Regions from separate parts of the Streptomyces sp. JL2001 genome, predicted to be linked through region 2. Evidence: riboswitches for the same ligand, from Rfam matches in the RefSeq annotation. Region 2 holds a riboswitch; the other holds the start of a gene.

Region 1 (14,337 bases), 4.2 Mb from region 2:
GCACCGAAGAAGACCGCCCCGGCCGGGCTCCCGGGCATGCCGCCGGTCCTCGACGCCCAGGACGTCTACGCCGCCGACCGGCCGAACCGGCTCTCGCCGGTGGTCAAGGACTTCCCCAGCCGGGTCTACGTGCCCAACACCAACTCCAACACGGTCTCCGTCATCGACCCGGCGACCTACAAGGTCGTCGAGACGATCCCGGTCGGCGTCCAGCCGCAGCACGTCGTCCCCTCCTGGGACCTGAAGACCCTCTGGGTCAACAACAACCGCGGCCACACCCTCACCCCGATCGACCCGGCCACCGGTGTCGCCGGCAAGCCGGTCGAGGTCCACGACCCGTACAACCTCTACTTCACGCCCAACGGCCGGTACGCCGTCGTCATGGCCTCCCTCGACCGCGAACTCGTCTTCCGCGACCCGCACACGATGGAGAAGAGGAAGACCGTCCCGGTGTCCTGCTACGGCGTCAACCACGCCGACTTCTCCGCCGACGGGCGGTACTTCGTCGTCTCCTGCGAGTTCTCCGGCGAACTGCTGAAGGTCGACACGGAGAAGATGGAGGTCATCGGACAGCAGAAGCTGCCCTTCCAGGGCGCGATGCCCCAGGACGTGAAGATCTCCCCGGACGGCAGGACCTTCTACATCGCCGACATGATGGCCCACGGCATGTGGGTCCTGGACGGCGACGCCTTCACCCAGCCGACCCTCCTGCCCACCGGCAAGGGCGCCCACGGCCTCTACGTCTCCCGCGACTCCAAGGAGATGTACGTGCCCAACCGCGGCGAGGGCTCCGTCTCCGTCTTCGACTTCGGGCAGAACAGGCTGACCAAGAAGTGGTGGCTGCCGGACGGCGGATCCCCGGACATGGGCGGTGTCTCCGCGGACGGCAAGGTGCTCTGGCTGTCGGGCCGTTACGACTCCGAGGTCTACGCGATCGACACCCGCACCGGAAAGCAGCTCGCCCGCATCCCGGTCGGCGGAGGCCCCCACGGCCTGGCCGTCTACCCCCAGCCGGGCCGCTACTCCCTGGGGCACACCGGCGTCTTCCGCTGAGAGGCCGCGGCGGAGAGGGCGGCCCCGGACCTCCCGGGCCCGCCCCCGCCGCGGACCCCTCCCCGGGGAACCGGTCTTCGCGGGGCGCGGCGGCGACGCCGGGCCTCAGCCGGCGATCAGCAACGCCTCCGAGCCCACCGGACGGTAACCCGCCGCCTGGAACGCCCGGACGCTGCGGGCGTTGCCCGGCGACTGCTGGGCCCAGACGACCCCGTCCGGCGTCAGATGCCGGGCGGCCCGCGCCAGGGCTCGTCCGAGGCCGCGGTGGCGGACCTCCTCGTCGACCTCGATCGCCGCCTCCCAGCGGCCGGCCACGCCCCGGCCCAGGATCAGGACCCCGCCGTCCGCCGCCCACACCCGGACGTCGTCCCGGTACTTCCTCGCCCGCACCACCCGCGGATGGTCCGGGTCCTCGATCGCCCGCAGCGGCAGCCCCGGTGCGCCGGGGAGGGCGTCGGCGACCGTCAGCAGGTCGATGGTGTTCATGTGCCGGCCCGTGCGCGTGAGCAGCGCGGCCAGGAACCGCGGGTTCATCGACGCGGCCAGCGGATCCCCCGGAGTCGCCGCCAGCTCCGCCCGCACCCACTCCGGGTCCTCGTCCGTGAAGACCACCGAATGAGCGGTGAAGGCGAGGACCCCGGCGTCCCGCGGGTCGGGCGGGGGGACCACGGCCGTCGACCCGTCCGGCGCCGGGAACACCCCGCGCGCCGCATCGGCCAGTACGTCTGCCACGTCGCTGCTCATACCTCCATGATCCGGTATGGGGCGAGGGCGGAGGCCGCCCGGCGGCCGGTTAATCTGACCCCCGTCAGAGAAGCACCGAGAAGGGGCGGAAACAGTGGCGGACATCGAGTCGGCACGCAAGGCATTCGAGCGGTTCGACGTGGACGGGGACGGCCTCATCACCGCCACGGAGTACAAGAGCGTCATGGCGCAGCTGGGTGACTTCCACGTCACCGAGACGGTCGCCGAGGCCCTCATCAACCAGCGTGACGCCAACGGCGACGGAAAGCTGTCCTGGGACGAGTTCTGGGCCCACCTCAACAAGGCCTGAGCCGCCGGGCGAGGACGGGCGCCGCTCCACGTGCGTACGCCGTTGAGTTGCCGCCCGTCCGGCCCTCGGTGACGATCGTCCGGTGACGCCCCCCGGACCCGTGGTCACCCCGGCCCGCGTGACCGCGGCGACGCTCGCCGCGCTCGCCGGGCTCGCGCTCGCCGTTCTCGGCGCCGCCCTGGCGCAGGCGGGCACCGGCGAGCTCCGCATCCCCGCGGCGGGCACCACCACCCTGCTGAGGCTGTTCGTCCTCGCCGCGTTCGCGATCCACCTCGGCGAACTCGCCGGTGCCCGGATCGCCGGCGAAGGCCCCCTGCCACGCTGCTGGTCCCCGGCCGCCGCCCTGCTCGGCGCCGCCGCCACGGCCGGCCTCCTGCTGCTGTTCTCCGCCGTCAGCGGCCTCGGCCTCACGACCGTGTACGGCATGCGCGAAGGACGGCTGCTGCTCGTCACGGCCAACGCCTTCGTCCTCGCCGCCCTCTGCGCCACCGGCCGCCGGCCCGCCCTCGCGCTCGGCCCCCTCGGCGTCGCCGTCCTCGCCGAGGCGCTGCGCGCCCACCCCGAGGCGACCGGCCCGGCGATCGGCGCCGCCCTCACCGTGGTGCACCTGACCGCCGCCTCGCTCTGGTTCGGCGCTCTGCTGCACGTGCTGCGGACCATGCGGCTGCGCGGCGGCGGGCGCGCCGTCCTCGCGCGCTACGCCCGCACGGCGGCCTGGCTCTACGCCGCGCTCGTGGTCACCGGCACCTGCTCGGCCCTGCGCCGCCTGCCGCCGGACCTCGTCCTGGGTACGGCGTACGGCAGGGTGCTGCTGGTCAAACTGGGTCTGGTCGGGCTGGCCAGCCTGCTCGCGCTGACGGCACGGCGCCGGATGCTGCGGGGCGGGGACGCGCGGACACCGGCTCGGACGGAACTCGGCGTGCTCGCCGCCGTCGTGCTCGTCTCCGCCGTCCTCACGGTGGTGCCGGACCCGCACTGGCTCAGCCCGGCGTGACCCCCGGGCCAGGCCCGCCCGAAAACCGGTGGCCCCGGCCGCGCCCGCCCCGGTACCGTCGCGCCGTCCCGACCGCTGCCGTACCGACCTGGGCCCGTCGGCCCCGAAAGAGTGATCTATGACCCGGACCGAGCCGAGCGCTCCTCGCCGCTGACCTCGTCCCCGAGGACCCGCTCGGCCTCCTCCTGCTGTCCACGCGTCACGCCTTCAGCCAGGAGTCACCCCGAGTGTCATCCATTTCCCCGAACATCCAGCGGACCGCCACCTTCGCCTGCGTACGCTGCGGCCTGACCGTCGCCGCGCTGGGCCCGGACGGCGTCCCCCGCAACCACTGCCCGAGCTGTCTGCACTCCCAGCACGTCCAGGACCACGTCGAGGGCGGCCCCTCCGACTGCCGGTCGCGGATGTCGCCGATCTCCATCGCCGTGCTGAGGACGGGCGACTGGATGGTCATCCACCGCTGCACCCGCTGCGACGAACTGACCTCCAGCCCGGTCTGCCCGGACGACAACCAGCTCATCCTGATGCGCATGGCCGTCCGGCCGCTGGCCCAGCCGCCGTTCCCCCTCGAAGTCTTCGGGGAGCTGTGATGGCGCGCCGCACGGGCTCCGGACGCCGTCCCCAGCGGCGCAAGGACGTCCTGCACGGCCGGGGCGGCGAGGCCGGCGACGCCTTCCGCTGCGTCGGCTGCCGGCTCGACGTCCCGCTGGCCGCACCGGGCACCGCCCACCGCAACCACTGTCCGCACTGTCTCACCAGCCTCCACGTCGACCGGCGGATACCGGGCGACCGGGCGGCGGAGTGCCGGGGGCGGATGGCGGCGCTGAGCATGTCCGTCCGGACGGACGGCGAGTGGATGATCATCCACTCGTGCCTGTCCTGCGGCGAGCTGAGCGCGAACCGCATCGCGGGCGACGACAACCCCCTCGCCCTGCTCCGCCTCGCGGTCCGCCCCCTGACGGACCTCGGCCCCCCGGTCCGGGAGGCGCTGCTCACGCTGTAGGCCCGGTCCGGGCGGTCGCACCTGCCCGCGACGACCGCCCGGGCGGGGCCTGCGCGCCTCGGAGAGGACGCAGGGACGACGCGGGGCGCCTTGCCCTCCCGTCGAGTGGGGCGGGGCGCCCGGTGGGCGCCGAGATGAGCTCCCGTCAGCCACAGCGCAAGTGGCTCGGTCCGGTGGAATTCCGCCGATCAGGCGTCGCTCAACGTCGAAGTTCTTCGTTGCTCCTGGGAATGATCACGTGACAGCATGGTCCGAGTGACAGACAACGGGGACGACGTGTCCACGCCTCGACGCATCGCGCGGCTGGTCGATCCGGCGGCTGCGAGGGATCCGGCCACCCCGTCGGATCCACGGTCGGAGCCGAGTTCGAAGCCGACTCTGTCGGTGCCGGTGGCAACAGCACCGAACGCGCCGGACACGCGGCCGGCAGACGGGGCGGCCGGCGCGCGGCGGGAGTTTGCGCAGTTGCTCGGCGAACTCCGCCGTACCGCGGTGCTGGTGCCGTTCGACGAGCACGGGAGCCTGTGGACCGCGGATGTCAGCGGCGTGCGGCGGATCTGTGCCTTCTCGGGCGAGGAGGCGCCGGCGCGGTTCGCGGTCGCGCGGGAGGAGGGGAAGCGACGATGAGCTGGACCTCACTTCTCACCAACCCTGTGGGGATCGAGAAGATCTACGGTGGGCACCCGCCAGAGCTCGCATCCGTGCCCCTCCACGCAGTCGACTTCAGCAGAGAGGGCCCGCTGCTGACGCTACGTTTCGACATGCCGTCCTATCCGGAGACACCGCCGAAGAAATGGTCGGTTCAGGGTTTCGACACCGTCCAGGTGACGATGGCGCTTGCAGGCGTACGAACAGTTTCGCTGACCGGATTCACATCGGACCCGGTAGTAGACATCGTCCTGAGCAGCGGAGACGGGGTGGCAGTGGAGATCTGCTCGGATTCGGTCCAGCTTCAGGCATCCGCTGCTGTCGTGTACATCGCACAGATTTCCGGCTACAGGACGGGAGGAGCGGCCGGTTCGGCGTAAGGAGCAAAGGCGGCTCAGCGGGCTACGACGACCGGGCGACGACGAGAAAGGTCATCGGACTCATGCCGACTCGCTTCCACCTGGCGGGCGAGACCCTCAGCCGTATGGGGGTCCTCGAGTGGTTCAAGCTCAGCGCGGGGCCTCACCCGGACCACGGACGCCTTCACGTGCCCTATGCCGGCTGGCGGTTCGCCCGGCCGGGGCCCGAGAAGCTCCGGACCGTCGAGGAGGCCGTCCGGACGACGCCGACCCAGGTGGACTGGCGCGTGGACGCGTCCCGACGGAACTGGCTCCTCGCCCCGGCGCGCATCCTGGGAGACGGCCCGAACCCGGCGGCGTCGCCGGCCTTCGACGAACGCGTGGCGGAGGCGGCCCGGGATCAGGAGTTCTGCGCTCGGGCCCTGGAGGACCTCGACGGAATCATGCGCACCCTGGGCGAGCTCACCGCTGCGCGGGAGAGTTCGCACCGGGACTGAGCCGTCGTGACCGGGGCCGGGGCGGGCCGCTCGTCGGCGCGGGCGGGGGAAACGCCCGAGGGCCCGGAACCGTCTCCACGGTTCCGGGCCCTTCGGCTAGCAAGGCGAAAACACCCTGGTCACAGGGCCCACCGCCTCAGCACTCGATGATGTTCACCGCGAGGCCGCCGCGCGCCGTCTCCTTGTACTTGACCGACATGTCCGCGCCGGTCTCCTTCATCGTCTTGATGACCTTGTCCAGGGAGACCAGGTGGTTGCCGTCGCCCCGCAGCGCCATGCGGGCCGCCGTGACGGCCTTGACCGCCGCCATGCCGTTGCGCTCGATGCACGGGATCTGGACCAGGCCGCCGACCGGGTCGCAGGTCAGGCCCAGGTTGTGCTCCATGCCGATCTCGGCCGCGTTCTCCACCTGCTCGGGGGAGCCGCCCAGCACCTCCGCCAGCGCGCCGGCCGCCATCGAGCAGGCCGAGCCGACCTCGCCCTGGCAGCCGACCTCGGCGCCGGAGATCGAGGCGTTCTCCTTGAACAGCATGCCGACCGCGCCCGCCGCGAGGAGGAAGCGGACCACGTCGTCGTCCTTCTCCTCCTGCGAGGAGCCGCGGGCCGCGAAGTTGATGTAGTAGTGCAGGACCGCCGGGATGATGCCCGCCGCGCCGTTCGTCGGGGCGGTGACCACCCGGCCGCCGGCCGCGTTCTCCTCGTTCACGGCCATCGCGTACAGCGTGATCCACTCCATCGCGAGCGCCGCCGGGTCGCCCTCGGAGCGGAGCTTGCGGGCCGTGTTCGCGGCGCGGCGGCGGACCTTCAGGCCGCCGGGCAGGATGCCCTCGCGGGACATGCCGCGCGAGACGCAGGCCTGCATGACCCGCCAGATCTCCAGGAGACCCGTCCGGATCTCCTCCTCGGTGCGCCAGGCCTTCTCGTTCTCCAGCATGAGCGCGGAGATCGACAGGCCGGTCTCCCGGGCCAGCCGCAGCAGCTCGTCACCGGTGCGGAAGGGGTACTTCAGGACGGTGTCGTCCGGCACGATCGGGTTCTCGCCCTGGACCGCGTCCTCGTCCACCACGAAGCCGCCGCCGACGGAGTAGTACGTCTTCTCCAGGACCGGCGCGCCCTCGGCGTCGTAGGCGAAGATCGTCATGCCGTTGGCGTGGTACGGGAGCGCCTTGCGGCGGTGCAGGACCAGGTCCTCGTCGAAGTCGAAGGGGATCTCGTGCGCGCCGAGGAGGTTGATCCGGCCGCTCGACTTGATCCGCTCGACCTGGTCGTCCGCCGTCTCCACGTCGACCGTCCGCGGTGAGTCGCCCTCCAGGCCCAGCAGGACCGCCTTCGGGGTGCCGTGGCCGTGGCCGGTCGCTCCCAGCGAGCCGTACAGCTCGGCCCGTATCGCGGCGGTGTGGGCGAGCAGACCCTCGTTCTTCAGGCGGCGCGCGAACATCCGGGCGGCGCGCATCGGGCCCACCGTGTGGGAGCTGGACGGCCCGATGCCGATCGAGAACAGGTCGAAGACCGAGATGGCCACGGGGGACTCCTTGTGGGTGGTAGACGCCGTTGTCTGCCGGGGTGGTGCAGAACAGAGCAGGTACATCGCGCGCGGGAGGCACACGGGTCGGGGCACCGCGCTCACAGTCCAGTGTGCGCGGTGCCCCGGAGATTCGTACGAACAAAAGGGTACGAAACTACTTCAGGCCGGGGTACAGCGGGTGCTTGTCCGCGAGCGCGGTCACCCGGGCCTTCAGCGCCACGGCGTCGAAGCCGGGCTTCAGGGTCTCCGCGATGATGTCGGCCACCTCACGGAAGTCCTCGTCGCCGAAGCCGCGGGTCGCGAGCGCCGGCGTGCCGATGCGCAGACCCGAGGTGACCATCGGCGGACGCGGGTCGTTCGGGATCGCGTTCCGGTTGACCGTGATGCCGACCTCGTGGAGACGGTCCTCGGCCTGCTGGCCGTCCAGCTCGGAGTTGCGCAGGTCGACCAGGACCAGGTGCACGTCCGTGCCGCCGGAGAGGACGGAGACACCGTGCGCGGTGACGTCGTCCTGGACCAGGCGCTCGGCCAGGATCCGGGCGCCGTCCAGCGTGCGCTGCTGGCGCTCCTTGAACTCCTCCGAGGCCGCGATCTTGAAGGAGACGGCCTTGGCCGCGATCACGTGCTCCAGCGGGCCGCCCTGGAAGCCGGGGAAGACCGAGGAGTTCAGCTTCTTGGCGAACTCCTTCTTCGCCAGGATGATGCCGCCGCGCGGGCCGCCGAGCGTCTTGTGCGTGGTGGAGGTCACCACGTCCGCGTGCTCGACCGGGTTCGGGTGCAGACCCGCCGCGACGAGGCCCGCGAAGTGGGCCATGTCGACCCACAGGTACGCCTCGACCTCGTCGGCGATCCGGCGGAACTCGGCGAAGTCCAGCTGGCGCGGGTAGGCGGACCAGCCCGCGATGATCACCTTGGGGCGGTGCTCCTTGGCGAGCCGCTCGACCTCGGCCATGTCGACCAGGCCGGCCTCGTCCACGTGGTACGCGACCACGTTGAACTGCTTGCCGGAGAAGTTCAGGCGCATGCCGTGGGTGAGGTGGCCGCCGTGCGCCAGGTCAAGGCCGAGGATCGTGTCGCCCGGCTGGGCGATCGCGAAGAGGGCGGCCTGGTTGGCGGAGGCGCCGGAGTGCGGCTGCACGTTGGCGTACTCGGCGCCGAACAGGTCCTTGATCCGGTCGATCGCGATCTGCTCGGCCACGTCGACGTGCTCGCAGCCGCCGTAGTAGCGGCGGCCCGGGTAGCCCTCGGCGTACTTGTTGGTGAGGACGGAGCCCTGGGCCTCCATGACCGCGACCGGAGCGAAGTTCTCCGAGGCGATCATCTCGAGGGTGGACTGCTGGCGGTGGAGCTCGGCGTCGACAGCGGCGGCGACGTCGGGGTCCAGCTCGTGGAGAGGGGTGTTCAGAAGCGACATGAAATCGATCCCTAAGGGGTCTCAGTTCCCGGCGGAGAACTCGGCGTACTCGTCGGCGGAGAGCAGGTCCTTCGGCTCCTCGGCGACGCGTACCTTGAACAGCCAGCCACCCTCGAACGGAGCGGTGTTCACCAGGGACGGGTCGTCCACGACGTCCTGGTTGGCGGCGACGACCTCGCCGGTGACCGGGGAGTACAGGTCGCTGACGGACTTCGTCGACTCCAGCTCGCCGCAGGTCTCGCCCGCGGTGACCGTGTCGCCGACCTCGGGAAGCTGGGCGTAGACGACGTCACCGAGCGCGTTGGCCGCGAACTCCGTGATGCCCACCGTCGAGACGCCCTCCTCGGCGTCCGACAGCCACTCGTGCTCCTTGGTGTAACGCAGCTGCTGGGGGTTGCTCATGACCTGATTCTCCTGGATCGGGGGAGTGCTGATGAACGTGGGTCTTGCCAGATGAGACGCGAAGTGAGATGGACCCGGGCGCCGGCGGCCCGGGGGAACGTCACTTCTCGCGCTTGTAGAACGGCAGCGCGACGACCTCGTACGGCTCGTGGGTGCCGCGGATGTCCACACCTACACCCTGCGTGCCGGGCTCGGCGTGCGCCGCGTCCACGTACGCCATGGCGATCGGCTTTCCGAGGGTCGGGGACGGGGCACCCGAGGTGACCTCGCCGACGACCTGGCCGTCCACGACGACCTGCATGCCGGCCCGCGGGACCCGGCGGCCCTCGGCGATCAGGCCGACGAGCTTGCGGGGCGGGTTGGTGGCGGCGCGCTCGGCGGCGGCCTCCAGCGCCTTGCGGCCGACGAAGGAGCCGTCGTTCGTCGTCTTCTCGAACTTCACGACCCGGCCCAGACCGGCGTCGAACGGGGTCAGCGAGGTGGTCAGCTCGTGCCCGTACAGCGGCATGCCCGCCTCCAGGCGGAGCGTGTCGCGGCAGGACAGGCCACAGGGGATCAGGCCGACCGGGGCGCCCGCCTCGGTCAGCGCCCGCCACACGCCCTCGGCGTGCTCGGGCTTCAGGAACAGCTCGAAGCCGTCCTCGCCGGTGTAGCCGGTACGGGCGATCAGCGCGGGGACCCCGGCGACCGTGCCCGGCAGGCCGGCGTAGTACTTCAGGCCGTCCAGGTCGGCGTCGGTGAGGGACTTCAGGATGCCGGGGGACTCCGGGCCCTGCACGGCGATCAGCGCGTACGCGTCGCGGTCGTCGCGGACCTCGGCGTCGAAGCCGGCCGCGCGCTCGGTGAGGGCGTCGAGCACGATCTGCGCGTTGGAGGCGTTGGCGACGACCATGTACTCCTGCTCCTGGAGCCGGTACACGATCAGGTCGTCGAGGATGCCGCCGTCCTCCTGGCAGATCATCGTGTAGCGGGCGCGGCCGAGGCCCACGGTCGAGATGTTGCCGACGAGCGCGTGGTCGAGCAGCTCGACGGCCTGCGGACCGGTGACCGTGATCTCGCCCATGTGGGAGAGGTCGAAGAGACCGGCCTTGGTGCGGACGGCGTTGTGCTCGTCGCGCTCGCTGGCGTACCGCAGCGGCATGTCCCAGCCGGCGAAGTCGGTCATGGTCGCGCCCAGCGAACGATGCAGGGCATCGAGGGCGGTCAGGCGGGGGGCGTTGCTCATGGGGTGGCTCCCAAGTCCCAGGGGGCGTGCAGGGCACGACATGCATGACGGGTGAGGACATCCTCCCCATCTGTCATGGAACCTGAGAGGTTCACCGAGGGCATCCTCGGCTTGCACCTTGGGTGGAGCCGCGCCGGTGCTGCCGGGGCGGTTCGCTTTTCAGATCTGCCTCATCCACGCGGTACGGGGCCTGAGAGATTCAAGGGAGGGTCTTGCTCCTTCGGCGCCCGGACTGCTACAGCAGTGCTACAGCCTGTCCAGGACTCTCCCGCGCGGATTCGAGCGGCCGATATGCGGTTGTGTGCGCTTGGCGCGCACATCATTGCACGCGGGGTCTCATCGGCAAATCGCTTGTGCCGCATTACCGCTTCTTTACACTTCTTGGGCAAGGGCTCCCCAAGGGCCCGACAGGGGGAGTAGCGATGACGTTCCAGCGGACCGGCGCCTATGCGGCCGACACCGGACTGCCGGCCGGACGCGCCCGGGCCAGGACCCGCCGGCGCACCAAGGCCGCGCCCCTGCTGCGGGACCTGCGCGAGCGGGCCGGCCGCGGGCCGCGGGCGCTGACCTTCGCCGCCGGTGACCTGGTCGTGGTCTCCGGGCTGCCCGGCAGCGGGAAGTCGACCCTGATGGCCCGCGCGGCCGAGGGCCGGGGAGTCGACTCGCAGGACGCCCGGGAGCGCTGGGAGGCGCTCATGCCGCGCTTCCTGCCCTACGCCGTCTACCGCCCGCTGGTCCGCGCCGCCCACTACGCCGGACTGCGGCGGGACCTGCGTGCCGGCCGGAGCGTGATCGTGCACGACTGCGGCACCCAGTCCTGGGTGCGCGCCTGGCTCGCCCGCGAGGCCCGCCGAAGAGGGCGCGCCCTGCACCTGATCATGCTCGACGTCACCCCCGCCGCCGCCCGCGAGGGCCAGCGCGAGCGGGGCCGCGGGGTCTCCGGCTACGCCTTCGCCCGGCACCGCCGGGCCGTCGGCCGCCTGCTGCGCGCCGTGGAGTCGGGCCGCCTGCCCCCGGGGTGCGCCTCGGCGACCCTCCTCGACCGGGACGCGGCCGACGCGCTGCGCCGGATCGCCTTCCGCGACGCGGACTGAGAGCCCGGCGGATCCACCACGGATTCGCAGGGGGGGCGAGGGGGGACGGACGCCCCGGGCCCGGCGGATTCCGGCCCGGCACCGTGCGCGGCTGGCCGTAAGGAGCCGCGCGGAGGGGCCGCGGACCGGCGGCGACGCGCGCGCACGGGGATACGGACCGAGGTGCTCCGTGCGTATCTGGCCACGGCGAGGTCAGGGCGGCGTTAGGGTTCTGCCCCGAGGGCGCGTGACGACTTCGCGCGAGAAGGGGAACCGAGAACCGTGGACGTTACGTGGCCGGGCAACGAGCTCGAAGAGGTGCTGGCCGCCTCACTGGGCAACCCCGCTGCCGGGGGCCGGCTCGTCGAGGTGCTCGGACGGAGCCCGATCTGGGTGCCCCTGCCGAACGGCGGCGGCCCCGACAGCACCGACCTCGACCTGCCCACGATGGAGATCGACGGCCTCCCGTACGTCCCCGTCTTCAGCTCCGAGCAGCAGTTCCTCGCCTGTGTCGGCAGCCACATGTCCTTCACCGTCGCCCCGGCCCGGGAGTTCGCCCGCGGCCTGCCGCCGCAGCTCGGCATCGCCGTGAACCCCGGCGGCACCGTCGGCGCCCCGCTGCCCCCGCCCGCCGTGGCCGAACTCTGCCGGGTCGGCCGCACCTCGCTGGACGGCCCCGCGACCGGCGGCCGGGTCCGCCTCTTCGAGCCCGACTGGCAGGACGACCCGGTCGACTTCCTCTCCGCCGCGGCCGCCGAGTTCGACGCCACCGGGGTCGTCGTCACCGCCCGGCGCGCCCTGGCCAGCGTCGAGGGCACCGAACCCGCCCTCTTCGTCGGCGTCCAGCTCGCCACCTGGGACGGCGTCGACCGCAACGCGCCCCTGGACGCGCTCGGCCGCGCACTCGGCCGGGTCGAGGTGGCCTGGCCGGTCAATCTCATCCTGCTGGACGTTGCGCAGGACCCGGTGGGGGACTGGATGCTGGAGCGGGTGCGCCCGTTCTACCAGCGGGCCTCCGCGTGATGAAGCAGATTCGGTGGACGAAAGAGGGGCGGGACCCACGGTGAGCGCGTCAGGCACCGCTGCGGCCGGACAGGTCGAGCACATGCTGCGCCAGGTGACACCCGGACGCTACGACGCGTACGAGCAGCTGCTGCACGCCCTGGCCGACGGCAACGTCTGGATGCTGCTCTGGCAGGGCCAGGCCGGCTCCCCGGACGCCCAGTACGGGAAGATGGAGATCGACGCCCTCGGCTACGCCCCCTGCGTGACCTCCGCGCAGGAGCTCGCCGCCTCCGGCTGGAACCGGGCCCACGAGGTCGTCACCGGCCGCGACATCGCCCGCGCGCTCTACCCCGACCGCTGGGGCATCTGGCTGAACCCGCACGACCCCGGCGGCGGCGTCGGCATCCCGTGGGCCGACCTCCGGCGGATCGCCACCGGCCTGGAACGCATGCCCGCGGGACCCCTGCGACTGTCCGAGCCCGCGCTGGAGATCCCGCAGTTCTACGCCCTGCTGACCCAGAACGCGCACCGCACCCCGTCCGTGCGGTCGCTGCGCCGCGCCTGGGTCCAGCCCGCGCTGGGCTCCCCCTACCTGGCCATCGGTCTCGACCTCTACGACACCTCCGCGGCCTCGGTGGAGACGGTGCGGGCGATGATGCGCCAGTCGATCTCCGCCGTGCCCGACGGACTGCCGGTCTCGACCGTCGCCATGTCCGACGATCACGACCCGGTGACGATGTGGCTGCGGGCCAATGCCCGCCCGTTCTACGACCGCGAGGCGCACGCAGCCCCCGCCCCGCACGCCCCCGGTTACGGCTACCCTCCCGCTGCGCCCCGAGCGTACTGATACGTCCCTTCCGTCACCCCAATTGCATCCGACACCGTTGCAGTTGGGGGACATGTCCGTTCTGGTCGAATAGCGGCCGAGATGGTCCGCTCACGCGATCACTGCGTCCGGATAACGGAAGGCGTAGGACCGCATCACGTTTGAGCAAACATTCCCCGTCAGGTCTGGCGGGTGATCGCGAACCCATTGAAGACTCCCCGGAACACCGGGCGTTCGGCCTTCCTGGCCTGCGCCCGAGGAGTTTGTTCCACCAAGCCGCTACCCGCGGCGGGCAAGGGCCGGCTACCGGCGGCCGAGAGGGGTCCTCACCACGATGACGGCACCACTGCACGAGACGAGTGCGGCCGAGTCGACGGTTCCCGTCGACGCCGTGTCCGACCTCCCGGCCAAGGTGATCGAGGGCCGCTCTCCCTGGCAGATCGCCTGGACCAGGCTGAAGCGTGACAAGCTCGCCCTCACCGGCGGATTCGTCGTGCTGTTCCTGATCCTGGTGGCCATCTGCGCTCCGCTGATCGTGGGCCTCCTCGGCCACCCGCCGGACCAGTTCCACGAGGACCAGATCGACCCGCTCTTCGGTACCCCGATCGGCTCCTACGGCGGCATCAGCTCCGACTTCCTCTTCGGGGTCGAGCCGGTCAACGGCCGCGACGTCTTCAGCCGCATCGTCTACGGCGCCCGGATCTCGCTGCTCGTCGCCTTCCTCGCGGCGGTCTTCGCGGTCCTGCTCGGCACCGTCCTCGGCATCATCGCCGGCTACTTCGGCGGCTGGATCGACGCCGCCCTCAGCCGCGTCATGGACGTCATGCTCGCCTTCCCGCAGCTGCTCTTCACCATCGCCCTGGTCTCGGTGCTGCCGAACTCGCTGCTGGGCCTGGACGGTTCGGGCGTCCGCATCGCCGCACTGGTCCTCGTCATCGGCTTCTTCGGCTGGCCCTACGTCGGCCGCATCGTCCGCGGCCAGACCCTCACCCTGCGCAACCGCGAGTACGTCGAGGCGGCGCAGAGCCTCGGCGCGGGCCGCTTCTACATCCTCCGCAGGGAACTGCTGCCCAACCTGATCGCCCCGATCACGGTCTACGCGACCCTGATGATCCCCACCAACATCCTCACCGAAGCGGCCCTCAGCTTCCTCGGTGCGGGCGTGAAGCCTCCCACCGCTTCCTGGGGGCAGATGCTGTCGGCGGCCATCTCGACCTACGAGTCGGATCCCCTGTTCATGGTGATCCCCGGCCTCGCCA
Region 2 (14,337 bases):
CCGCCCGCCCGGGCGTTCCCGGTGTTCCCACCGACCACGGAGCCCCCGCCGGTCCCGCCGGCCCCGGGGCTCCCCGCCCCGGCGGCCCCGTCGGCCGGCCGCTTCCGCCCGCCCAGACCGCCGCGGAAGCGCCCGCCGCTTCCGGAGACCCGGTCCAGGCCGCTCCCGGGGAATCCGAGCCGGCGATGACGGGTCGGCAGCGGCTCGCCGCCGGGCTGTGGCCGCCGCGCGTCAGCCGGGCCCAACTCATCGTCGCCGTGCTGCTGTTCGTCCTCGGCCTCGGACTCGCCATCCAGGTCCGGTCCACCAGCGACAACAGCGCGTTGCGCGGTGCCCGCCAGGAGGACCTGGTGCGTATCCTCGACGAACTCGACGACCGCACCCAGCGCCTGGAGGACGAGAAGACCCGCCTGGAGAGCCAGCGCTCCGAGCTGGAGTCCAGCTCGGACCAGGCCGAGGAGGCGCGCAAGCAGACGCAGGAGAAGGAGAGCCAGCTCGGCATCCTCGCCGGCACCGTCGCCGCCGAGGGCCCGGGCATCACGCTGACGATCAACGACGGCTCCGGCGCGGTCGAGTCGGACATGCTGCTCGACGCCATCCAGGAACTGCGGGCCGCCGGAGCGGAGGCGATCCAGGTCAACGACGTACGGGTGGTCGCGGACAGTTACTTCTCCGGCGGGGACGGTGACATACAGATCGATGGAACGAAGGTGACCGCTCCGTACGTCTTCAAGGTCATCGGCAAGCCCGAGGATCTCGAGCCCGCGCTCAACATCCCCGGTGGCGTCGTGCAGACGCTGGAGAAGGAGCAGGCCACAGCCACGGTGGCCCGGTCCGAGAAGATCATTGTGGATGCCTTGCGACCTGCGAAGCGGCCTGACTACGCTCAGTCGTCCTCGCAGTGAGGCGGGGACGGATGGCGGTCGCGCGACATGGGGATGACGTTGCGGGGGGTCGCCGCACCACAAGCGTGGTGCGTGGTGGAAACTGTCCGGAGGGTATGGACGTTGTGAAGATGTCCCGGTCGGCAGGTGTGTTGAGTCAGGGTTCGTCCTGCCCCACGGGCGGGTCTGTTTCAGTCAAGGGGAATCGCCCGTGAAGTGGTTTGCGAAGTTGTTCGGCAAGAGCGCAAGCGAGGACGGCGGCAACGCCAGGCACCGCGCTCCGCGTCATGCCCAGAGTGAGGAGCAGGGTGGCGAGCGCCCGCTGTTCCGCGACGAGGTCGGTGGACACGGCGCGTCGTCTGTTGACCCTGCCGGTGCCGCCCGCATAGGTTTCGGGGAACCATCAACCTCAAGTACGGGTGGAGGGTTCACCCCCGACCCGTACGCGACCCAGGCCTCCGCGGGTCAGCCGCGGCAGGAGGATCCGTCCATGCCGGTGTGTACGAGGTGCGGTCACCGCAATGCCGCGGACAGTCGGTTCTGCTCCCACTGCGGCGCGCCGCTGCGGGGCGGGGCCGCTCCGGAGCGACCCTCCGAGACCACGTCGACGATCTCCATCTCGGGCCTCGAGGCCTACTACGACTCCGAGGCCACCGGACAGACGGCGGTTCCGTCGCTGTCTCCCGAGGCCCTGGCCGCCGTCGAGGCGCTCCCGCCGGGTTCCGCCCTGCTGGTGGTGCGTCGGGGACCGAACTCCGGCAGTCGCTTCCTGCTGGACAGCGAGCTGACCACGGCCGGCCGCCACCCGCAGAGCGACATCTTCCTGGACGACGAGTCGTCGTCGGTGTCGCGCCGCCACGTGGAGTTCCGCCGTCAGCCCGACGGCACGTTCGTGGTCGCCGACGTCGGCAGCCTCAACGGCACGTACGTCAACCGGGAGCCGATCGACGCGGTCGTGCTGTCCAACGGCGACGAGGTGCAGATCGGCAAGTACCGGCTGGTGTTCTACTCGAGCCAACGGGGCGTGTGACGCCTCGGGGAAGCCGTCAGGGAAGGTCCATGCTGCGTACACCGACGGGCGGTGCCGGACACGGCACCGCCGCCGCGGGAGAGCGGCTGGTCAGCATCGGGACGGTGCTGAGCCAGCTGCGCGACGAGTTCCCCGAAGTGACCATCTCCAAGATCCGGTTCCTGGAGGCCGAGGGGCTCGTCGAGCCCCGGAGGACGGCCTCCGGATACCGGAAGTTCAGCCCGGAGGACGTCGAGCGCCTCGCTCGGATCCTTCGGATGCAGCGGGACCACTATCTTCCGCTGAAGGTCATCCGCGAGCATCTCGACGCCCTCGCCCGGGGCGAGACGGTCAAGCTCCCCTCGCCCAGCCCGCAGCGGGACCTGCTGGACGGGGCCTGGGACGGTGACCCCGACCGGCCGACCGCCGCACGGGTGGGTCGTGCCGAGCTGCTCGCCGCCGCCGAGGTGGACGAGTCGGAGCTGGCGGAGTGGGAGTCGTACGGACTCGTGGCGCCGGGACCCGAGGGCGGCTACGACGCCGAGACGGTCACCGTGGCGCGACTTGTCGCGGATCTGGGGAGATTCGGTCTGGAACCTCGTCACCTTCGAGCCGTCAAGGCCGCCGCGGACCGCGAGGCGGGGCTCGTCGAACAGGTCGTCGCACCCTTGCGCCGGCACCGTAACCCGCAGACCAGGGCCCATGCGGAGGCCACCGCGAAGGAACTCGCCGGGCTCTCCGTCCGGCTCCACGCCGCCCTGGTCCAGACCGCCCTGGGGCTCCGTCTGCCGTGATCTTGGAGCGGCCCGACTACCCAAACCGGTCGGGCACGTCCTAGGGTTGCTGTGTGAACGAGCTCGACGTTGTGGGTGTCCGGGTGGAAATGCCCTCCAACCAGCCGATCGTGCTCCTGCGTGAAGTGGGAGGCGATCGGTACCTCCCTATCTGGATCGGACCGGGGGAGGCGACCGCGATCGCCTTCGCCCAGCAGGGCATGGCTCCCGCCAGGCCGCTGACGCACGACCTCTTCAAGGACGTGCTCGAGGCCGTGGGGCAGGAGCTGACCGAGGTCCGCATCACGGATCTCCGTGAAGGGGTCTTCTATGCGGAGCTGGTCTTCGCCAGCGGTGTCGAGGTGAGCGCCAGACCTTCCGACGCGATAGCGCTGGCTCTGCGCACGGGTACACCGATCTTCGGAAGCGACGGTGTGCTCGACGACGCCGGTATCGCGATTCCGGACGAACAGGAGGACGAGGTGGAGAAGTTCCGCGAGTTCCTCGACCAGATCTCCCCCGAGGACTTCGGGACCAACAGCCAGTGAGCCGGGCCGGCCGCTGATCCTCGACCGTTCGACGGTCCCGGGTCGGTGGGCCGGCCTCTCGCTTCCGATGGCCGGAAGTCGACTGCCGTTGACGGGGTGCTGTCAGAGCATTCGAGTAGCCTTTCCCGGAAGAGAGACACGGGAAACCACTCTCAGGGTGATTATCACTCGGCGTGCCGAGTGTGGCGATCGTTGACGCACCCCGAGTGACTGCCTACCTTCGTGTGGGCAGGTCAAGGACGGAGGGTCGGCGTGATGAGCAGCGGCGACGGTACGGCAGGGGGCTCTCTCGGGCGGGCGCCCGCGGAGAGCGGTCCGTATCCGCTTCACGGCAGGGCGGGCGACCTCGGGACGGATGCCGGTGCGGGTACGGACACCGTGGGATACCGCGGCCCGACCGCGTGCGCGGCAGCGGGGATCACGTACCGCCAATTGGACTACTGGGCCCGGACGGGGCTCGTCGAACCGAGCGTACGTCCCGCCTACGGCTCCGGGACGCAACGGCTCTACAGCTTTCGGGACGTCGTCGTCCTCAAGATCGTCAAGCGCTTCCTCGACACCGGGGTCGCGCTGCAGAACATTCGCGCCGCCGTCCAGCACCTCCGCGCCCGCGGCTTCCGCGATCTGGAGCGGATGACGCTGATGAGCGACGGGGCGACCGTCTACGAGTGCTCCTCGCCCGACGAGGTCGTGGACCTGCTCCAGGGCGGGCAGGGCGTCTTCGGCATCGCGGTCGGCGTGGTCTGGCGCGACGTCGAGTCGGCGCTGTCACAGCTGCACGGGGAACGCGTCGACACCGGCGAGACCCTCGTCGGGCACAACCCGGGCGACGAGCTCGCGCGACGGCGCCGCGACCGGGCCGTCTGAGCGGGCGGGTGTCCCGGCCCCGCGTGCGCCCGGGCGTCGGCGGGAGCCCGGTTCCGCGCCGGGGTCCGATTGTCAGTGGCGTAGGGGAGCATCGGAGATGTGAGAGCCGCGCCGACGATCCTGCATCTGGACATGGATGCCTTCTTCGCCGCCGCCGAGCAGGCCGCGAAGCCGAGTCTCCGCGGGAAGCCGGTCGTGGTCGGGGGCCTCGGCCCCCGTGGCGTCGTCGCGACCTGTTCGTACGAAGCCCGCCGTTTCGGCGTGCATTCGGCGATGCCGATGGGGCAGGCCCGCCGGCTGGCGCCCAACGCCGCCTATCTCGTGCCGCGCTTCGCCTTCTACCGCGCGATCAGCGAACAGGTCATGGAACTGCTCGGGCGGCTGTCCCCGCTCGTCGAGCCGCTGAGCCTGGACGAGGCCTTCGTGGACCTGGAGGCCGGGGGCGCGGCCGACGACGCGGCGAGCGCGCGGGAGGCCGGTGAGCGGCTGCGCAGGGACATTCTCGGGGCCACCGGGCTGACGGGGTCGGTGGGGCTGGCGGGTTCCAAGATGATCGCGAAGATCGCCTCGGAGGAGGCGAAGCCCGACGGGCTCGTGCTCATCGAACCCGGGACGGAGAGGGAGCTGCTCGGCCCGAAGTCCGTGCGGATCCTGCCCGGGGTCGGACCGGCGACCGGGGAACACCTGCGGCGGGCCGGGATGACCACGGTGTCGGACCTCGCGGAGGCGGGCGAGGACGAACTCGTACGCCTGCTCGGACGGGCGCACGGGACGTCCCTGTACCGGATGGCCCAGGGGTACGACGACCGGCCCGTGGTGGCCGAGCGGGACGCGAAGTCGGTCTCGGTCGAGGACACCTTCGACGTGGACCTGCACGACCGGCTGCGGATCCGCATGGAGGTCGAGCGGCTGGCGGAGCGCTGTGTGGGGCGGCTGCGGGGCTCCGGGCACTCCGGGCGCACGATCGTCCTCAAGGTGCGGCGGTACGACTTCTCGACCCTCACGCGGTCCGAGACGCTGCGCGGACCGACGGACGACCCGGTGGTGGTCCGGGAGGCGGCGGGCCGGCTGCTGGAGTCCGTGGACACGACGGGCGGGATCCGGCTCCTCGGCGTCGGCGTGAGCGGCCTGGCGGACTACACCCAGGAGGACCTCTTCGCCCAGGCGGAGGCGCGGGCGGAGGAGACGGGGACGCGGCCGGGATCGGCGGACACGGCGGGGGCGGGTCCGGAGACCGCTCCGGCGGCACGGGAGGCCGAAACGGCCGTGCCGGAACCGGAGCCGTCCGCCGCCGAGCGCCGCTGGGCACCCGGCCACGACGTGCGGCACTCCGCGTTCGGCGCCGGCTGGGTGCAGGGCAGCGGAGTGGGGCGGGTCACCGTCCGCTTCGAGGAGCCGGGCTCGGCGCCGGGCCGGGTGCGCACCTTCCTCGTCGACGACCCGGACCTGGCGCCGGCGGACCCGCTGCCCCTGGTCGAGGGCGGGCCGACGGGCGTGGCGGCCGCCCGGACAGGGCCGGGGCCCGGAGGGCCCTGACCCTTGACGCGGCGACCGGGAGGGCGGTCAGGCGTCGCCCTGCCCCGCCAAGCGGCCGAAGTCGCGGTCCGGGGGCGGCGGGGGGAGGGCGATGTCGTAGTGGCGGTAGAGCTGGAGCTCCTGCTCGGGGGAGAGGTGCCGGCCCACGCCGAAGTCGGGGGCGTCCTTGATCAAGGCGCGTTCGAACGGGATGTGGAGGCCGTCGCCGACCAGTTCGCTCGGCTCCAGGGGGACGAAGGCGTCCCGGCTGAAGAGACCCGTGCGGACCGCCGCCCACTCGGGAACTCCGGTCGCGTCGTCCAGGTACACCTCGTCCACGGTGCCGATCTTGTGTCCGTTGCGGTCGAACGCCTTGCGGCCGATCAGGCTGCGCGGATCGATGTCGGTCTGCACGGTCCCTCCAACAGGTCGCAACTGCTCTACAAGGACTACGAAAGTGCACATCTGGGATGTCGGCCACTTGAGCGACGGGGAACGGAACCTCGCTGGTAGGCTGGCTGTGGCTGCTGACCCCGTGCGGGAGAGTCCTCCGGAGAAACCTTTCGGAGGCGCCGAAGGAGCAAATCCTCCCCGGAATCTCTCAGGCCCCTGTACCGCACGGACGAGGTCACTCTGGAAAGCAGGGCGGGAGTCGTCCGTCGACATCCGCCCTCACCGACGGTGAAAGCCGGCGCGCTCCTTCGGCATGCCGGTGAAACTCTCAGGTTGAGATGACAGAGGGGGAGGCCGTCCGGGTACCCGCGCCGTGGTGCCCCTCGCAGGTCGTGACGACCAGGAGGCCTCCGTACATGACCGCCAACCGCACTCCGCTCTCCGAGCTCGAACAGGGCATCCCGTTCGAGCAGCGGCACATCGGGCCCGACGCCGAAGCCCGGGCCAAGATGCTCGCGCAGGTCGGCTACGGCTCCCTCGACGAGCTCACCGACGCCGCGGTGCCGGACGTGATCAAGAACGCCGAGGCGCTCGGGCTGCCCGCGGCCCGCACCGAGGCCGAGGTCCTCGCCGAGCTGCGCACCCTCGCCGACCGCAACCAGGTCCTCGCCCCGATGATCGGCCTCGGCTACTACGGCACCTTCACGCCGCCGGTGATCCTCCGGAACGTGATGGAGAACCCCGCCTGGTACACCGCGTACACGCCGTATCAGCCGGAGATCTCGCAGGGCCGCCTGGAGGCGCTGCTCAACTTCCAGACGATGGTCGCCGACCTGACCGGTCTGCCCACCTCCGGCGCCTCCCTCCTGGACGAGGGCACCGCCGCCGCCGAGGCGATGGCGCTGTCCCGCCGGGTCGGCAAGGTCAAGAACGGCGTCTACCTCATCGACGCCGACACCATGCCGCAGACGATCGCGGTCATCGAGACCCGCGCCGAGCCGACCGGCGTCGAGGTCGTCGTCGCCGACCTCGGCGAGGGCATCCCGGCCGAGATCGCCGAGCGCGGCGTCTTCGGCGTCCTCCTCCAGTACCCCGGTGCCTCCGGCGCCGTGCGCGACCTGAAGGCCGTCGTCGACCAGGCCCACGAGCTCGGCGCCATCGTCACCGTCGCCGCCGACCTGCTCGCGCTCACCCTGCTCACCTCGCCCGGTGAGCTCGGCGCCGACATCGCCGTCGGCACCACCCAGCGCTTCGGCGTGCCCATGGGCTTCGGCGGTCCGCACGCCGGCTACATGGCCGTCCAGGACAAGCACGCCCGTTCGCTGCCCGGCCGCCTCGTCGGCGTCTCCGTCGACGCCGACGGCAACCGCGCCTACCGCCTGGCCCTGCAGACCCGCGAGCAGCACATCCGCCGCGAGAAGGCCACCAGCAACATCTGTACGGCGCAGGTCCTCCTCGCCGTCATGGCCGGCATGTACGCCGTCTACCACGGTCCGGACGGCCTGAAGCAGATCGCGGAGCGCACCCACCGCTACGCCGCGATCCTGGCCCGCGGCCTGCGCGACGGCGGCGTCGAGGTCGTCACCGACACCTTCTTCGACACCGTCACCGTCCGCGTGCCCGGCAAGGCCGACGAGGTCGTGGCCGCCGCCCGCGAGGCCGGCGTCAACCTCTACCGCGCCGACGCCGACCACGTGTCCGTGTCCTGCGACGAGACCACCGGCCGCGCCCAGCTCGCCGCCGTCTGGTCCGCCTTCGGCGTCGAGGCCGACGTCGCGGCCCTGGACGCCCTCGCCGAGGACGCGCTGCCCGCCGGACTGCTCCGCTCCGACGCGTACCTGACCCACCCGGTCTTCCACGCGCACCGCTCCGAGACGTCGATGCTGCGCTACCTGCGCAAGCTCGCCGACCGCGACTACGCCCTCGACCGCGGCATGATCCCGCTCGGCTCCTGCACCATGAAGCTGAACGCGACCACCGAGATGGAGTCGGTGACCTGGCCCGAGTTCGGCCAGATGCACCCCTTCGCGCCGGTCGAGCAGGCGCAGGGCTACCTCACGCTCATCACCGAGCTGGAGGAGCGCCTCGCCGAGGTCACCGGGTACGACAAGGTCTCGATCCAGCCGAACGCCGGTTCGCAGGGCGAGCTGGCCGGCCTGCTGGCCGTCCGCGCCTACCACCGCGCCAACGGCGACCTCCAGCGCACCGTCTGCCTCATCCCGTCCTCCGCGCACGGCACCAACGCCGCCAGCGCCGTGATGGCCGGCATGAAGGTCGTCGTCGTCAAGACCGCCGACGACGGCGAGATCGACGTCGAGGACCTGCGGGCCAAGATCGCGCAGTACCGCGACGAGCTGTCCGTGCTGATGATCACCTACCCCTCCACCCACGGTGTGTTCGAGGAGCACGTCGCCGACATCTGCGCCGAGGTCCACGACGCCGGCGGTCAGGTGTACGTCGACGGTGCCAACCTCAACGCCCTGGTCGGCCTCGCGAAGCCGGGCCGGTTCGGCGGCGACGTCTCGCACCTGAACCTGCACAAGACCTTCTGCATCCCGCACGGCGGCGGCGGCCCGGGCGTCGGCCCGGTGGGTGTGCGCGCCCACCTCGCCCCGTACCTCCCGAACCACCCGCTGCAGCCCACCGCGGGCCCGGAGACGGGCGTCGGCCCGATCTCGGCCGCCCCGTGGGGCTCGGCCGGCATCCTGCCGATCTCGTGGTCGTACGTCCGCCTGATGGGCGGCGAGGGCCTCAAGCGCGCCACGCAGGTGGCCGTCCTGGCGGCGAACTACATCGCCAAGCGCCTGGAGCCGCACTACCCGGTGCTCTACACCGGACCGGCCGGCCTGGTCGCCCACGAGTGCATCGTCGACCTGCGTCCGCTCTCCAAGGCGACCGGTGTCAGCGTCGACGACATCGCCAAGCGCCTGATCGACTACGGCTTCCACGCGCCGACGATGTCGTTCCCGGTGGCCGGCACGCTGATGATCGAGCCGACCGAGTCCGAGGACCTCACCGAGCTCGACCGCTTCTGCGACACGATGATCGCCATCCGCGGCGAGATCGAGAAGGTCGCGTCGGGCACGTGGCCGGCCGACGACAACCCGCTGCACAACGCGCCGCACACCGCGGCCGCGCTGGGCGGCGAGTGGAACCACGCGTACACCCGTGACGAGGCGGTCTTCCCGGCCGGCGTGTCCGCGGCGGACAAGTACTGGCCGCCGGTCCGCCGTATCGACGGGGCCTTCGGCGACCGCAACCTGGTCTGCTCCTGCCCGCCGATGGACGAGTACGACAACTGAGCATGAATGAGGGCCGGTTCGGAGATTCTCTCCGGGCCGGCCCTTTGTCGTGCGGGGCGCCGCCGGACGGGGCGGAGCCGGGGGCCGCGGTCTCGCGCGGCCTCTCGCGCGCGGTGGCTGCCGTGCGCGGCGGTGACGTGGGGGATCAGGCGGCCTGGGCCACCTGGCCCGCCGTCAGCGGGCGGTGCGGGGCGATGATCTGCCCGTCGGGCAGCAGTTCACCGGTGTCCTCGAAGAGCAGGACGCCGTTGCACAGCAGGCTCCAGCCCTGCTCGGGGTGGTGTGCCATCAGACGGGCCGCCTCCCGGTCGGCGGAGTGGGCGGTCGGGCAGGCGGGCTGGTGCTGGCACATGGATGGGTTCTTTCGCTGTGTCGTGGTGTGTGTCCTGCGGCTCGACGCGGTGCTCATGGCCGCTCCCCGTGGTCGGTTCGGTTGGTCCAGTCTTCCCCTACGGACGTCGATCCGCAGGGATTTCGCGGCAGCTCTTCCTACTGCATGAAGACGTATCACCCGCCCGGGCGGTTCAAGTCAACTGGGCCATCTCTTCGGGTGGTTCGTTATGGCCCTGGTGGGCTAGTCCGTCCGGGGGGAGGCGTTCGAGGCGTACGTTCGGCGCCTGTGTTCGACGTGCCGGGCGCAGAACAGTGCCCCGCGACGCGGACCGGTCGCGGGGCTCGGGGCTCTCGGAGTGACGGCTCAGGCCGGCGCCGGAGTGCCGAACAGCGGCGGTGGCGCGAGCCGCAGGGTCAGGACCGGCAGCAGGTCGGCGACCCGGTGCGGCAGATGGGCGGCGATCCCCGGCGGCGCGGGCGCGAGCGGGATGAGCAGGTCCGCGGGGTCGGGTGCGGAGGTGCCGTCCGCGGCGGTGTCGCCGTGCAGCCACAGCGTCAGCATGTACAGCTCCGGTACCGACAGCAGGCGCGGCTGGTACGGGGTGGCCAGCGTCTCGGCCTGGAGCAGGGCGCGTTCGGTGGCCGTGACGTAGGGCCCTTCGAAGAAGTGCGAGAAGGTCCAGCCGTCCGGGGTGAGCATGGTGTCCGCCGCGGCGACGGCCCGCTCGGGTCCCCGGATCAGGAAGCGCCAGCCGACGAGCCTGGTGCGCGGTGCGTGCCCCGGCGGGACGACCTGGTCCCGTACGTCGAGGACGTGGACGGGCAGGGGCAGTTCGGGGCTCAGCGGTCCCTGGGCGGACCGGAGGGCGGGCGTTCGCGCCTCGCGGACGGCGGTGGGGGAGCCGAGCGCGGCGAGGACACTGCGCAGTGCCGGCGCAGGGGCCGGGGAGGGTCGGAGCATGATGGGTCGCCTCTCACTCAGGAGACACGGTGTTGCGTGGGCAGGTACGACGGCGCTGTCGGCTGCCGGGCCGGAGGGGAGTCAGGATCCACGGCCGGGCGCCAACACTCTGCCTCGTTCGCGGAGTTTATACGACACGTGTTCACACGATGTTTCCGCTAGCCGTCGCCGATATTGCGGACAAGGCTTCATCCGGCCTTATTTCTACCGCGATTCCGAGGATTTATGAAGAGTGCGCGTCGCCTGCCTGCGACGCTGCCCGCACGGCGGACGGCCGGTTCACGACCCTTACTTCCGGGCTCGTATGACTCCGGAATATGTCCATTGTCGAGTGCCTGTGGAATGTGCCCGCCGGATGCTTCTCCCAGCCTACCGTCGAAGAGGGGTGTCGCACAGACGTTATGGATCAGTCGGCCGGGGCATCATCGTCCGTGACGCGCGGCCGTCGCCGCAGCCGCCGGAATCGAGGAGGGACGCTTCCATGGGGGAGAAGGTCGTGGCAGACGGGTTCGGCCTGTCCGATCGGCAGAGGTACCGCAGGAAGCTCCAGCAGTGTCTGGCGGGACTCGCGAGGCTTCTGGCGGAGAAGAGGTTCGACCGGCCGCAGAATCTGATGGGCCTGGAGATCGAACTCAATCTCGCGGGATCGGACGGTATGCCGCGCATGGTCAATGCGGCCGTGCTCGACCGGATCGCGAGTACGGATTTCCAGACCGAACTGGGAATGTTCAACCTCGAAGTTAACATCGCCCCGCACCGCATCGGCGGCCGGGTTTTCGACCGGCTCGCCGAGGAGCTCCGGATCGGTCTGGGATATGCCGATCGCAAAGCCCGGGAAGTCGATGCCGGCGTGGTCATGATCGGAATTCTGCCGACGCTCGCGCAGGGCGATCTCGTCTTCGAGAACCTCTCGGACGTGGACCGCTACACGCTTCTCAACGATCAGATCGTCGCCGCCCGGGGCGAGGACTTCGCCCTCGACATCCAGGGGGTGGAACGGCTGACCTGCACGTCGACCTCGATCGTGCCCGAGGCGGCCTGCACGTCCGTCCAGCTGCATCTGCAGGTCACCCCGGGCCGGTTCGCGTCGGTGTGGAACGCCGCGCAGGCCGTGACCGCGGTCCAGACGGCGGTCGGGGCCAACTCGCCCTTCCTCTTCGGCCGTGAGCTGTGGCGGGAGTCGCGCCCACCGTTGTTCCAGCAGTCCACGGACACCCGGCCGCCGGAGCTCCAGGCGCAGGGCGTACGGCCGCGGACCTGGTTCGGCGAGCGCTGGGTGGACTCCGCGTACGACCTGTTCGAGGAGAACCTCCGGTACTTCCCGCCGCTGCTGCCGATCCTCGACGACGAGGATCCGCTGCGCGTCCTGGACGAGGGCGGTGTGCCGCGGCTGCAGGAACTCGTCCTGCACAACGGGACCGTGTACCGCTGGAACAGGCCGGTGTACGGATGGGTGGACGGGGTTCCGCACCTGCGGGTGGAGAACCGGGTGCTCCCGGCCGGGCCGACCGTCACCGACGTCGTCGCCAACGCCGCCTTCTACTACGGCCTGGTCCGCAGCCTGGCCGAGGAGACCCGTCCGGTCTGGAAGCGACTGCCGTTCGAGGACGCGGCCGCGAACTTCGACGCGGCCTGCCGGTACGGCATCGAGGCCGAGCTGCGCTGGCCCCGGCCGGGACGCTCGGGCGGCGTGGCGAGCGTCCCGGCCGTCCGGCTCGTCCTGGACGAGCTGCTGCCGCTGGCCGCCGCGGGCCTGGACGCCTGGCACATCGAACCGGCGGACCGGGACTTCTACCTGGGCGTGATCGAGGAGCGGTGCCGCCGACGGGTCAACGGCGCCTCCTGGCAGGCCGACACCTTCCACAAGGCGCTGGAGTCGGGACTGGACCGCGACGCCGCCCTGGCGGCGACGACCCGGCGCTACGCCGAGCTGATGCACGAGGGGGAGCCGGTGCACACCTGGCCGGTGGGCATCGACTGAGCAGGGCGCACGGCGGGGCGGGGGCGCCGGGCGACGTCCGGCGCTCTCTTGACGCGGATGACGGGACAGTCCTGAGGAATGGCGCCCGCGGCAGGCCGTCACGCATGATCTCCGTACCCGGAACGCGATGGGGAAATGGAGACAGGTGTGGTGTCGGATCAACGAGTGGTCGCCGATTCGTTTCCCCCCGAAGGGCTGCCGCGCAAGGTACTGCGGTCCGAGACGGCGATCGTGCTGGCGCTCTCCCTCGGGGCCAGCGGGGTGTCGGCCTGCATCAGCTTCATCGGGTCGCTGACCAAGCCCGGCGGTCTCAAGGAGCAGGCGGCCACGCTCAACGGCTCCTTCGCGCCCGGGCGGCCCTGGCTGGACCTGGCCTGGCAGTTGTTCAGCATCGCCTCGGCGCTGGTGCCGGTCGTCCTCGTCGCGCACCTGCTGATGCGCGAGGGCGCCGGAATGCGCTCGATCGGCTTCGACCGGACCCGGCCGTGGCCCGACCTGAGGCGGGGCGCGCTGGTCGCCGCCGGGATCGGCAGCGCCGGCCTCGCCTTCTACCTCGGGGCGCGGGCGGCCGGGTTCAACCTGACCGTCGTCCCCGAGGCGCTGCCGGACGTGTGGTGGAAGTACCCGGTGCTGATCCTGTCGGCGGTGCAGAACTCAGTGCTGGAGGAGGTCATCGTCGTCGGCTACCTGCTGCGCCGGCTCGGCCAGTTGGGCTGGACGCCGACGGCGGCGCTGATGGCGAGCGCGGTGCTGCGCGGCTCGTACCACCTGTACCAGGGGATCGGCGGCTTCGTCGGCAACATGGTGATGGGCGTCGTCTTCGTGTGGCTGTACCGCCGCTGGGGGCGCGTCGGCCCGCTGGTGGTGGCGCACGCGTTGCTCGACATCGTGGCCTTCGTCGGATACGGCCTGCTGGCGGGGAGGGTGGACTGGCTGCCCACCGCCTGAGGGCCGTCCGGCCGGTCCTTCGAGGACCGGCCGGCCACGAGGGCCGGGGAAGGGGCGTACGGCGGCGGCCGTACGCCCCTTCCGGCGTTCGCGGACGCCTCAGGCGTGCAGTTCGCCGTCGACGACGGTGACGGCGTGGCCGGTCAGCAGGGTGCGGTCGCCGCGCAGCCGGGTCCGCACGATGCCGGTGCGGGCGCCGCCCTGGAAGCCGGTCAGCTCGTCGCGGCCGAGGCGCGCGGACCAGAACGGGGCGAGCGCGGTGTGCGCGCTGCCGGTGACGGGGTCCTCGTCGATGCCGACGGCGGGGAAGAAGCCGCGCGAGACGAAGTCGTAGCCGCGATCGGGCTGTTCGGCGGCGGCGGTGGCGATGACGCCGCGCCGGGAGAGCCGGGTCAGGGCCGCGAAGTCCGGCGCCAGGGCGCGGACGGTCGCCTCGTCGCGCAGTTCCACCACGAGGTCGCCGACATGGGCGGCGGTGTCGTGCACCGAGACGACGTCCGCGCCCAGGGCCTTCTCCAGGCCCTCCGGCGTCGGGACGGCGGTCAGTGCCGAGGTGGGGAAGTCCATCGTGACGGTGCCGTCCTCGCCGGCCGTGGCGCTGAGGATCCCGCAGCGGGCGGCGAAGCGGACGGTCCCGGTCGCCCTGCCGGTGGTGTGGAGGACGTGCGCGGTGGCGAGCGTGGCGTGGCCGCACATGTCGACCTCGGTGGTCGGGGTGAACCAGCGCAGCGCCCAGTCGGCCTCGCCGCCGGCCGGCAGCGGGTGCGCGAAGGCGGTCTCGGAGAGGTTGACCTCGGCGGCCACCTTCTGGAGCCAGTGGTCG

What was found. Region 2 has a riboswitch for glycine ahead of gcvP (aminomethyl-transferring glycine dehydrogenase). Riboswitches for the same ligand answer to the same signal wherever they lie in the genome.
Region 1: linked by a shared signal. The riboswitch ahead of gcvT (glycine cleavage system aminomethyltransferase GcvT) and the one ahead of gcvP (aminomethyl-transferring glycine dehydrogenase) in region 2 are both predicted to bind glycine.

What each region holds. Positions count from the first base shown of each region.
Region 1 covers NZ_CP169421.1:2,411,175-2,425,511, reverse strand. Annotated here, with positions in the region: gene ACE1OA_RS10530 (YncE family protein) at 1-1,053, shown strand, start outside; gene ACE1OA_RS10525 (GNAT family N-acetyltransferase) at 1,159-1,797, opposite strand; gene ACE1OA_RS10520 (EF-hand domain-containing protein) at 1,892-2,107, shown strand; gene ACE1OA_RS10515 (CopD family protein) at 2,190-3,101, shown strand; gene ACE1OA_RS10510 (RNHCP domain-containing protein) at 3,329-3,691, shown strand; gene ACE1OA_RS10505 (RNHCP domain-containing protein) at 3,691-4,104, shown strand; gene ACE1OA_RS10500 (hypothetical protein) at 4,360-4,731, shown strand; gene ACE1OA_RS10495 (Imm50 family immunity protein) at 4,728-5,132, shown strand; gene ACE1OA_RS10490 (hypothetical protein) at 5,195-5,608, shown strand; gene ACE1OA_RS10485 (L-serine ammonia-lyase) at 5,745-7,130, opposite strand; gene glyA (serine hydroxymethyltransferase) at 7,288-8,547, opposite strand; gene gcvH (glycine cleavage system protein GcvH) at 8,569-8,949, opposite strand; gene gcvT (glycine cleavage system aminomethyltransferase GcvT) at 9,050-10,174, opposite strand; glycine riboswitch at 10,344-10,455, opposite strand; gene ACE1OA_RS10465 (AAA family ATPase) at 10,597-11,268, shown strand; gene ACE1OA_RS10460 (enhanced serine sensitivity protein SseB) at 11,530-12,270, shown strand; gene ACE1OA_RS10455 (enhanced serine sensitivity protein SseB C-terminal domain-containing protein) at 12,311-13,099, shown strand; gene ACE1OA_RS10450 (ABC transporter permease) at 13,413-14,337, shown strand, end outside.
Region 2 covers NZ_CP169421.1:6,597,924-6,612,260, forward strand. Annotated here, with positions in the region: gene ACE1OA_RS29460 (DUF881 domain-containing protein) at 186-905, shown strand; gene ACE1OA_RS29465 (FHA domain-containing protein) at 988-1,914, shown strand; gene ftsR (transcriptional regulator FtsR) at 1,944-2,687, shown strand; gene ACE1OA_RS29475 (bifunctional nuclease family protein) at 2,741-3,214, shown strand; gene ACE1OA_RS29480 (MerR family transcriptional regulator) at 3,470-4,081, shown strand; gene ACE1OA_RS29485 (DNA polymerase IV) at 4,181-5,617, shown strand; gene ACE1OA_RS29490 (PRC-barrel domain-containing protein) at 5,645-6,061, opposite strand; glycine riboswitch at 6,125-6,223, shown strand; gene gcvP (aminomethyl-transferring glycine dehydrogenase) at 6,406-9,291, shown strand; gene ACE1OA_RS29500 (DUF5999 family protein) at 9,437-9,643, opposite strand; gene ACE1OA_RS29505 (hypothetical protein) at 9,989-10,585, opposite strand; gene ACE1OA_RS29510 (glutamate-cysteine ligase family protein) at 11,067-12,566, shown strand; gene ACE1OA_RS29515 (CPBP family intramembrane glutamic endopeptidase) at 12,702-13,514, shown strand; gene ACE1OA_RS29520 (PhzF family phenazine biosynthesis protein) at 13,614-14,337, opposite strand, start outside.